Regions from separate parts of the Maridesulfovibrio sp. genome, predicted to be linked through region 1. Evidence: riboswitches for the same ligand, from Rfam matches in the RefSeq annotation. Region 1 holds a riboswitch; each other region holds the start of a gene.

Region 1 (3,239 bases):
ACCTGCTGTCCCTGAATGGGGATGTGGATGGTCTTATAACCCAGCCGGTCCATACCTGAACGGAAGAAAATGTTACCGACCCAAGCGATTATTTTGGTATCTTTATTGTTCACAACGGAAAAGATACCAATTTATCAAATTATTTGGAAGAGGGGGAAGGGGGGCAAAAAGCCTACTTCATCATATCGGCAAGGGTGTTGGTATCGATGTCGAGGGCAGGGGTGAATTTAACTCCGAAAAGTGAATCCTTCTGCCAGACTGTCACAGCTTTTTGACTGCTCAGAAATCCGATACTGTCGTTAAATATGCATCCACGAAAGAAAATTTCATCATCCTGATTAATGCTGTCGGTATCCATTTCGCAGTTAAGGCTGAACTTCATCCCCTGCGGCGAAATATCCAGAATAGTGATATCCATGTCTTGGTCTGATGAACTTGCCGCAACATCACATTGCCGGAAAAAGCTGTTTATGGAATCAAGATCTAATCTTGCCTGTCTACGTCTATCTGATAATTTGTTCATAATGTACCTCCCCCGCAAGATGAAACAATATGATTCAAAAAAAATAAAGTGAATTATTTTTTTTATACCATTTTGATGTTCGCAGTGTCTTTGTCCTGTTAAAATGGTCTGCTTGAAATTGTTATTTGCTTGATTTTTGTGTGTATGAGTAAATTGGTTACGGACATGCTTGCATGGTTTATTCTTTCGAGCTGAGCAAGGCAAATTCGCCGTGTGTGGTTTTTGTTTTAATTCTTGGCTAAAGCCGCTAAAAAAGTTAAATGGTTAGGCTACAGGGAATTGTAATAAAGAGTTTAATGCGGCTTTCCGTTTCAGGAGGGGCGTGACCAATAAGGTCGGGAGATTATGGTGAGGAAGTTAGTTGTTGTTTTTGCTTTGCTCGGAATGATGCTTTCCGGTTGCGTATATGTGAATATGGATGTCGAGAACAAACCTGCTGAAGGAACAGATCTCAGTAATTTGAAAACTTTTACTTTTAAGCAGAAAAGTAAGTCGAGACAAGATCTTGAAGCCGATCTGCTTAATACAGCCAAGGCTGATCTTGAGGCCAAAGGGTTTCGCTATGATCCTGCGTCTCCCGATTTTGTAGTAGTGGTAAATTTCGGCTCCAAGGCTTTTATGGAAAGGGGAGTCACCTACAAGAGGGAAGCCTACGAGTATGACTACATCAGTAAAACCAATTCTGAAATCGGTATCGTGAAAGATGCCGATGCTCCAAGAGTTGATAATACTGTACGGGTTTATTTTATGAGTCCCGAGAATGAGGGAATAAAAACCTTTCTCTGGCGTGGCACTGCATCAAGCAAGGACCGTGAAGGGCTCGATATTGTAGGGCGGTGTCTGGTTAAAGGCGCTCTGATGAAATTCCCGGCAGCCACCGGAAAATTCAGTGTAAAGCTTAATGTTAAGGATTGTGACTAGGTATCATACTAGATCCGCGACTTAAGCGGCGATTATCTGCATGGTTTTAAAAGCTGTGAGGTTTCCTCACAGCTTTTTTTTGTGCGGCCATAATTTTGCGGCTTCAGTTTTGCTTGTGAATTCTATTTGCTCTTGACTTCGTGGCTGATGACTGGCATCTAGTTATCACTATATAACAATATTTTTATATATAGAAGTTGACTTATGAACGCTGCAGGAAACGGAAGACGGTGAAAATCCGTCGCAGGCGCGCTGCTGTAACCGGTTAAAATAAGTTGAATGGTTGCGGACCACTATTAATAAATGGGAAGGGCCGCTGCCGTGCGTCAAAACCTACCGGAAGCCAGAAGACGTCCTGCAGGACGAAGTGGCCTAGCCTCGCGAACAGGTTAGGATAACAGGGGTTTTAAATCCCGCCGCTTAAAGCGGTCACTGAAATCATGGAGAATATTATGCTGACGCACACTTTAGGCTATCCCAGAATGGGAAGTAACCGTGAACTTAAGAAAAAATTGGAATCTTACTGGAGGGGCGAGGCAGGACAGGATGATCTTGCACTAACCGCTCGAAAGTTGCGTGCTTTGCACTGGGAAAATCAGGAAAAAGCGGGAGTGGATTTAGTACCAGTCGGTGATTTTTCTTACTATGATCATATGCTTGATAATGCTGTAAGGTTTGGTGTTATCCCGGAGAGATATAATATCTCAGGCGGTAGAGCTTCGCTTGACGATTATTTTAGAATGGCTCGTGGTGAATCCGGTGAGAACGGTGTAGCAGCCATGGAGATGACCAAGTGGTTCGATACCAACTATCATTATATTGTCCCTGAGTTTAGCCGGAACCAGAAATTTTCCTTGGCAGATGACTCTTTGCTTTTACAGGTGGAGGAGGCTGTCCGGCTAGGACATCAGGTAAAGGCTGTACTTCCGGGGCCGTTAACTTTTCTGCTGCTCGGTAAATGCGCTGACAAAGAGTTTGACCGTTTGGATCTACTGGAAAATTTACTCCCTGCATATGTGGAACTGATTAGGAATCTTTCCCATAAATGTGAATGGATTCAGTTTGATGAGCCTGTACTGGCTCTTGACCTGCAGGAAGATGTGCGCAGGCTTTTCAGTCCTGTCTACCGCACTTTTAAAGAGGCCGCTGCCAATACTAAAATAATGGTAGCCGTTTATTTTGGTGGATTGGGCGAGAATCTTGAAACAGCGGCAGTATTACCTGTGGACGGTCTTCATGTTGATTTGGTTCGAGGGGCACAGGATCTTGAACCGCTGCTGAAGAAACTTGCCGATAATTTAAGTCTTTCTCTCGGAGTTGTGGACGGAAGAAATATCTGGCGGGCAGACCTTGATAAAGCGGTGAGCCATGTAAAGAGCGCAGTGGTTGAGCTCGGTGAAGATCGGGTTCTGGTTGCTCCTTCCTGCTCGCTACTGCACGTTCCATTTGATCTTGAATTGGAGACAGCATTGGATGCCGAGATAAAATCGTGGATGGCTTTTGCCCGGCAAAAATGTACTGAAATCAGGGTTGTTGCTGATGCCGCGGCAGGGCTGGATGCCGAAGAAAAGTTGGCTGAGAATCGTATGATTCTTGAAGGACGTAAAAGCAGCCACCGGGTAAACAATCCCGAACTCGCCAAAAGAGTGTCCGCGCTTAAGCCTGAAGATTTTCGCCGTGATTCCGTTTATGAACGGCGTTCAGAAATTCAGCGCGAACTCGGTTTCCCTTTGCTGCCCACAACTACCATAGGCTCTTTTCCGCAAACTCCTGAGGTGCGTTCCATTAGAAGCGG
Region 2 (3,239 bases), 1.1 Mb from region 1:
AGGGTCTGCAAATCGTTCTGGTGTTCCAGCGCGTAGACTACGTCTTCGGTAGAACCGACCGGCAGCAGGGTGGAGTTAGTGTAATAAGGAGTCTTGTCGCCGGAAGTATAGATATCGGCATAGAGATTCTTATCAATTTTTGCCAGACGGTAGCAGGTACCTTCACCCGGAGTGGCTTCAAGGTTGAAGAGGTTTTCGGTTTCTTCCTGAAACTCAACGGTCAGGTCGCGCAGGTGGTGCAGAACTCTCTGCATCAGGCGTGATCCTGAAGGGGTATCGATGCCTTTACCAAGCAGATTGTGGCAGGCTTCGTTACCACCAATCAGACCGATGGTTGAGAAATGTCCCTTGAAACCGTTCTTCAGGTAACGCTGAGAGAACGGGAACATGCCGTTCTCAAAGTTGGCGGAAACAAGCTTACGTTTGTACTCCAGAGAATCCTTGGCCAGAGTCGCATATTCGGAGATCAGATCAAGAAAATCTTCCTCACCCTGTGCGAGATATGCAAGCTTGGGCAGATTCAGGGTAACAACACCGATGGAACCGGTCAGGTCACCTGCTCCGAAAAGACCGCCGGTCTTCTTGCGAATCTCACGCAGGTCCATCTGGAGACGGCAGCACATGGAACGCACGTCTTCAGGATTGAGGTCGGAGTTGATGAAGTTCTGGAAGTAAGGAGCGCCGTACTTGGCGGTCATCTGCAGCAGAAGTTCACCCACTTCGCTTTCCCACGGAAAGTCCGGGGTGACGTTGTATGTAGGAATAGGAAAGGAGAAGATACGGCCGTCAGAATCACCTTCAAGCATGATTTCGACGAAGGCACGGTTGATCATTTCCATTTCTGCTTCATATTCACCGTATGTAGAATCCTGAAATTCACCGCCGATGATTACCGGTTCGCTGGCGATATGCTTGGGCGGAACCAGATCAAAAGTGAAGTTGGTAAACGGACTCTGACCGCCCCAGCGGGAGGTGGTATTCAGGTTGAAAATCAGCTTCTGCACGATCTGTTTTACGCGATCGTAATCCAGACCGTCATAACGGACGAAAGGCGCAAGATAGGTATCGACGTTGTTAAATGCCTGAGCACCAGCCCATTCATTCTGCAGGGTGCCGAGGAAGTTAACCATCTGACCGGTTACGGAATCAAAATGCTTGGCAGGACCGGAAGAACAACGGCCCTTGAGGCCGAAACCGTCCAGCAGCAGGTCACGCAGTGACCAGCCGGCGCAGTATCCTGCAAGGCCGAAGGAAAGGTCATGAATATGAAAATAGCCGTGCTCGTGGGCCAGCCTGATTTCTTCAGGATATTTTTCCAGGCAGTAACGGGCCTGAACAGCTCCTGACATGTGCAGCATCAGTCCCTGAAAGGAGTGCCCCATGTTGGAGTTTTCGTTCACCCGCCAGTCGGACCGGTCGAGATAACTTTCAATGGTACCGGCGATATCGAGGTATGTTTCATCCTGACGGCGCAGCTCGCGACGCTTTTCACGGTAAATGATGTAGCGTTCGGCAACAGAATAGAGACGATTTTCCATGAGTACCAGCTGAACCATATCCTGAACCATTTCCTGTTCAGGGACATCAACGTCAGCCAGTTTCTGCTCAACCTTGCGGCCGAGACGTTTACTCAGCAGGGGATCTTTAATTCCGCTGGCTTTGAGAGCTTTAAAAATAGCTTCAGAAATACGTTCTGTAGACCAGGACTCGAGACATCCGTCACGTTTGAGAATTTGTTTGGGCATTTAATTACCTGATAAAAATTTTGTCCGCACACATCACCGCCTGCGCCGAAAAAAGAGCGCAGAAAAGTCTGCAACCTCCCCAGATTGCAAGCCCACGGATGGACCGTGTCTTATGGTGGTGTGGCATTTAGGAGCAGGAGGCCCGGTAGGCGCATCCCGCAGGACTTTGAAACCGGAGAATCATCAAAAGCAATAATCTTCCGGTCAGTTTGAACCAACCTGCCGCGATGGACAGGTATGCTTCAGGCCGGGGTGCTGGCTCGGGGTACACCCATAAGGCTTCCCTGACAGCGGCAGAACCGCCCCGGATTCAAACCGGGTTCCCGTAAGATTCATTTCGATAATGCTCAGAAAGCGGAAATGAACTCCTGAAGTGATAACGACAAAAACAGTCTACCAGACTCGAAACAATCGTCAAGGCTCTCTAGACTTTTTCTTAATGGATCACCCGTCAGCCCTTGTCCGGCTTGCCTTAAAACTTATGGAACACGAGTTTTCCACAATTGTTCACAGCATGTTCAAAACCATTTAACATGCTGATTTAGAGATAAAATTATCTGAATCTGTAGCAAAAAAATTACCGGGCATAATTTTCAAAACGAAATATTTTTTTGATCTTTTGCAAGAACAGCTTGTTTTTGATTATGAGCATACGAACAAACCTTTTCCACATATGTTCATAAAATGTTCGTAAAGATAAACAAAAAGCAATGATCAAAAAGTGGCATTCATTTTATCTATACAGCCGAGCAAAATAGCTTTTTCCTCTTCTGAAAACTCTGAAGTCAGTTCTTCCGTAAGCCGCAGATGCAGTCTGTCGTGTTCCATGAACATTTTCTGCCCTTCTTCCGTCAATTCAACAAGAATAGAACGGCGGTCTGTCTGATGGGGCTTGCGGAAGACGAAATCTTTGTCCTCCAGCCGATCCACCAGCACAGTCAATGTACCGGTAGTAATGCCCATGTGCTGGGCCAGTTCCTTCATGCGCATAGCTTTATGGATACCAAGCACTTCAAGGGTATGCATCTGGGGCAGAGTCAGCCCCTTTTCCCGAACAACATCATGTTCCCATGATGAGAGCTTCTCATAAAATTCGATAACAGCATGGTTAAGCTTGTCGAGCACATCAGCCTCGTCTTTTATATGTTTGTATAGCTATAGATCGCAAAACAGATAGTCATGACTCCCGCAGTACGCATGACCAGCGGTTCCACCCAGCCCTGCTCCAGAGTACGAACAAATGATGCCGCCCGGTAAATAGCATAAATCACAGCAGCAAGGACAATAGCCGTACCCACAGCGTAACTGGCGAAGACCGCCGTTCCTTTTATGATACTGCCGGAATCAAGTGCGTACTTATACATGATAGCAACCGTGGGGCAAGGAACAATCATGTTCACAAACCCTATCGAAAACAGCCCCCACGAGGTAATGCTGCGCAACGATTTCTTTGAATTATGAGAACATGAACAACTATGCCTGTGGTCGTGGTGA
Region 3 (3,239 bases), 650 kb from region 1:
GATATAGAACGGGCATCATCACTCGGCTGGATGGCGGCGGGTATTTCAGCTGCGGTAGGTTTTGCTCTGATTCTTTTCGTTTATCCTTTTTTGAGCAATATAGCGTCATTAATGGGCGGCGAAAACAGTGTTCGGGATCTGGCTGTAGATTACATGCGCTATCGGCTGCTGGGCGCTCCGGCTGTGTTGGTGGTTCTGGCCTGTTTCGGATCTTTGCGCGGATATCAGGATATGAGTTCCCCGCTTTGGATTGCCGTGGGCATGAACCTCATCAATGTTGTGCTCGACTGGTGTCTTGTTTTCGGTACGGGACCTTTCCCGGAGATGGGCGTAGGAGGAGCAGCGCTGGCTAGTGCTGTCAGCCAGTGGATAGGCGCAGTCTGGGCGGTGTTGGTAGTTCGCAAACATTATGGCTTCAATACCGGGTTCAGAATTGCGGATGCCCGCAGGCTGTTTGTTATCGGCGGAGATATGTTTGTGCGTACCGGGTGCGTCTGTTTATTTCTGCTGCTTTGTACCCGCTTTGCGACCAAGGCCGGAGCTGAATCCGGCGCAGCGCATCAGGCTATCCGCCAATTTTATGTTTTTCTGGCTCTTTTTCTGGATGCGTTCGCTATCAGCGGCCAATCACTGGTTGGCTATTTTGTTGGTCGTGCGGAACGTTTAACGGCTCGGAAGGTTGCCGCACTCGTCTGCAAATGGAGTTTCGGTACCGGGATTTTGCTGACCATCATAATGTATATTGGAAAGCAGCCCGTTGAATGGCTGCTGGTACCGGAGGAAGCTGCCTCTGTTTTTGCTCCCGCATGGTTGGCGGTCACTTTTTTACAGCCCATAAATTCGCTTTCCTTTGCCACAGACGGAATTCATCTCGGAACCGGTGATTTTCGCTATTTGCGTAACGCCATGCTCGCGGCTGTTCTTATAAGTTCCGGTGTTCTTGTTGTCGTTGATTGGCTTCAACCACAGCATATGCTCTTCTGGATCTGGATAGTGGCCGGATTGTGGACCAGTTTACGGGCTCTGTTCGGCATGATCCGTATCTGGCCGGGGATCGGGAATGGGCCGCTAGCTTTAAACTGATATTGACAATATGAGTTAACAATCATATCAAGCCCTTGCCTGAGGCGCTCTCGCGAGCTTAATAGGGAACCCCGTGAAAGTCGGGGACGGACCCGCCGCCGTGAGTCCTGAGTTGCTTAACCCCGTTAGACCGGACCTTGTCCGGTTATGCGTGCCACTGAATTTATTTTCGGGAAGGCCGGGTAAAGTGGGACGAGTCGGAAGACCTGCCCAGGTGCAAATCAATGTTTATTCTGACGGATAACGGGGCTTTTATCTATCAGAAACAGTTGCGCATGTACGTACCTGCGTGCTTTCCTATTCCCAAAGCCCCCCAAATTTAAGGAGACTGCTATGCAGTACCGTTTTGGGGACAAATCCAAGTTCATCCCCGCATTTCTTCTGGTTTGTTTTCTTCTGATTCCTTCACTAGCTCTGGCCGGTCACGGTGAAGCTAAACCTGTTAAAAAAGGTATACTGCTCGCTGCTTTCGGTTCCAGTATGCCGCAGGCCCATGCTTCTTTTGACGCCATCGACAAGGCTGTTAAAAAGGCTTTTCCCGGTGTTCCTGTCCGTTGGGCCTATTCATCCGCTATTATCAGGGGGATTCTGGCAAAAGAAGGCCGTAATATCGATTCCCCGGCTATGGCTATGACCAAAATGATGGAAGAAGGTTTCACCCATGTTGCCGTGCAGTCCCTGCATACAATTCCCGGTGAAGAGTTCTGCGGAATTTCCGAAACAGTGAAAGCTTTTGAAGGAATGCCCAAAGGCATAAGCAAAGTCACTGTAGGTAAGCCCCTGCTTTACTCCAATGAAGACATGCAGCGCACAGTGAAAGCAATAATCGCCAATATTCCCAAGGATCGTAAGGCCAAGGATGCTGTAGTGCTCATGGGACACGGCACCCCGCATGCCGCGAACATCTACTACCCCGCTTCTCAGGATTATTTCTCAAAAGTTGATCCTATGATATTTGTAGGTACGGTTGAAGGTACTCCTACCCTTGATGATGTAAAAAAACTGCTCAAGAAAAGTAAAGCCAAAAAAGTCTACCTCATGCCTTACATGTCCGTTGCCGGTGACCATGCCCGTAACGATATGGCCGGAGATGAAGATGATTCATGGAAATCAGAGCTGACCAAGCAGGGCTACAAATGTGTTCCCGTATTGAAAGGGTCCGCTGAATTCCCTCAGGTTGTGGACATCTGGGTTGACCACCTTAAAGTTGCTTTCAAACATCTTGGTGATCATTAGACCCGGTGACCTTTGTCTCGGTTAATTATTAATTAAAACAGGTGGTAATTATGGAATTTTCAGGCAATAGGAGGACACAGGCTGTAATAATCCTTGCTGTGCTTGTGCCTGTTTCCATTTTTGCCGCCTGTCTTTTCGGGGCTTACAATGCCGAACCTGCGCAGGTTCTGGCGGTTTTTAACTCTGCCCTTGGAATCGGAGCCGTGAAGGTCGAAAAGGCTCTGTCTTTTATCATCATAGATCTGCGGCTGAGCCGGGTCTGCCTGTCATTTCTGGTGGGCATGTCGCTTGCTGTGGCCGGGACTGTTTATCAGGGAATTCTGCGTAACCCGTTGGCCGATCCGTTTACTCTAGGAGTGAGTAGCGGCGCTGCTTTCGGAGCCAGTCTGGCTATCTTTTCCGGTTCCACCATACTAGGTGCGCAGCTCTGGAGCAGGTTCGGGAATATGTTCCTGCCGCTTGCCGCCCTTGGCGGAGCGATGGCAGCTCTCGGTGCGGTGCTCATGCTGGGCCGTATAGGCGGAAGATTGCGTCGTGAAACCATGGTTCTGGCCGGCATTGTAGTGGCTACTTTTCTGTCTGCTTTGATTTCACTGCTCAAGTCCCTTGATGAGGATTCCGTAACTTCCATAGTCTTTTGGATTATGGGCAGTTTTCAAGGTCGTGGATGGAGTCATGTTCAGCTTTTTCTGCCGTATTTTGTCGCGGGGATGATTCCGCTGGTTTATTATTCCCGGGAGCTTGATATTCTTTCGCTGGGGGAGACTCAGGCGCGTCATCTGGGCATGGATGTTTCCAGAGTTCGTATGGCCTTGCTTGTCGGGTCCGGTCTTTTGACCGGAGCGGCGGTGGCTGTGTCCGGGATTATCGGCTTCGTAGGGCTGATTGTTCCTCATCTGGTGCGTATGTTTCAAGGCGCG

What was found. Region 1 has a riboswitch for cobalamin ahead of metE (5-methyltetrahydropteroyltriglutamate--homocysteine S-methyltransferase). Riboswitches for the same ligand answer to the same signal wherever they lie in the genome.
Region 2: another riboswitch for cobalamin. It lies ahead of ACKU35_RS05025 (ribonucleoside triphosphate reductase); the one in region 1 lies ahead of metE (5-methyltetrahydropteroyltriglutamate--homocysteine S-methyltransferase).
Region 3: another riboswitch for cobalamin. It lies ahead of ACKU35_RS16255 (sirohydrochlorin cobaltochelatase); the one in region 1 lies ahead of metE (5-methyltetrahydropteroyltriglutamate--homocysteine S-methyltransferase).

The regions. Positions count from the first base shown of each region.
Region 1 covers NZ_OY780933.1:49,269-52,507, reverse strand. Annotated here, with positions in the region: gene ACKU35_RS00295 (glycosyltransferase) at 1-113, opposite strand, end outside; gene ACKU35_RS00290 (PilZ domain-containing protein) at 173-523, opposite strand; gene ACKU35_RS00285 (DUF4136 domain-containing protein) at 869-1,444, shown strand; cobalamin riboswitch at 1,619-1,819, shown strand; gene metE (5-methyltetrahydropteroyltriglutamate--homocysteine S-methyltransferase) at 1,897-3,239, shown strand, end outside.
Region 2 covers NZ_OY780933.1:1,119,037-1,122,275, reverse strand. Annotated here, with positions in the region: gene ACKU35_RS05025 (ribonucleoside triphosphate reductase) at 1-1,745, opposite strand, end outside; cobalamin riboswitch at 1,973-2,132, opposite strand; gene ACKU35_RS05020 (MarR family transcriptional regulator) at 2,460-2,870, opposite strand; gene ACKU35_RS05015 (sulfite exporter TauE/SafE family protein) at 2,885-3,239, opposite strand, start outside.
Region 3 covers NZ_OY780933.1:3,626,345-3,629,583, reverse strand. Annotated here, with positions in the region: gene ACKU35_RS16260 (MATE family efflux transporter) at 1-1,083, shown strand, start outside; cobalamin riboswitch at 1,109-1,312, shown strand; gene ACKU35_RS16255 (sirohydrochlorin cobaltochelatase) at 1,417-2,319, shown strand; gene ACKU35_RS16250 (iron ABC transporter permease) at 2,370-3,239, shown strand, end outside.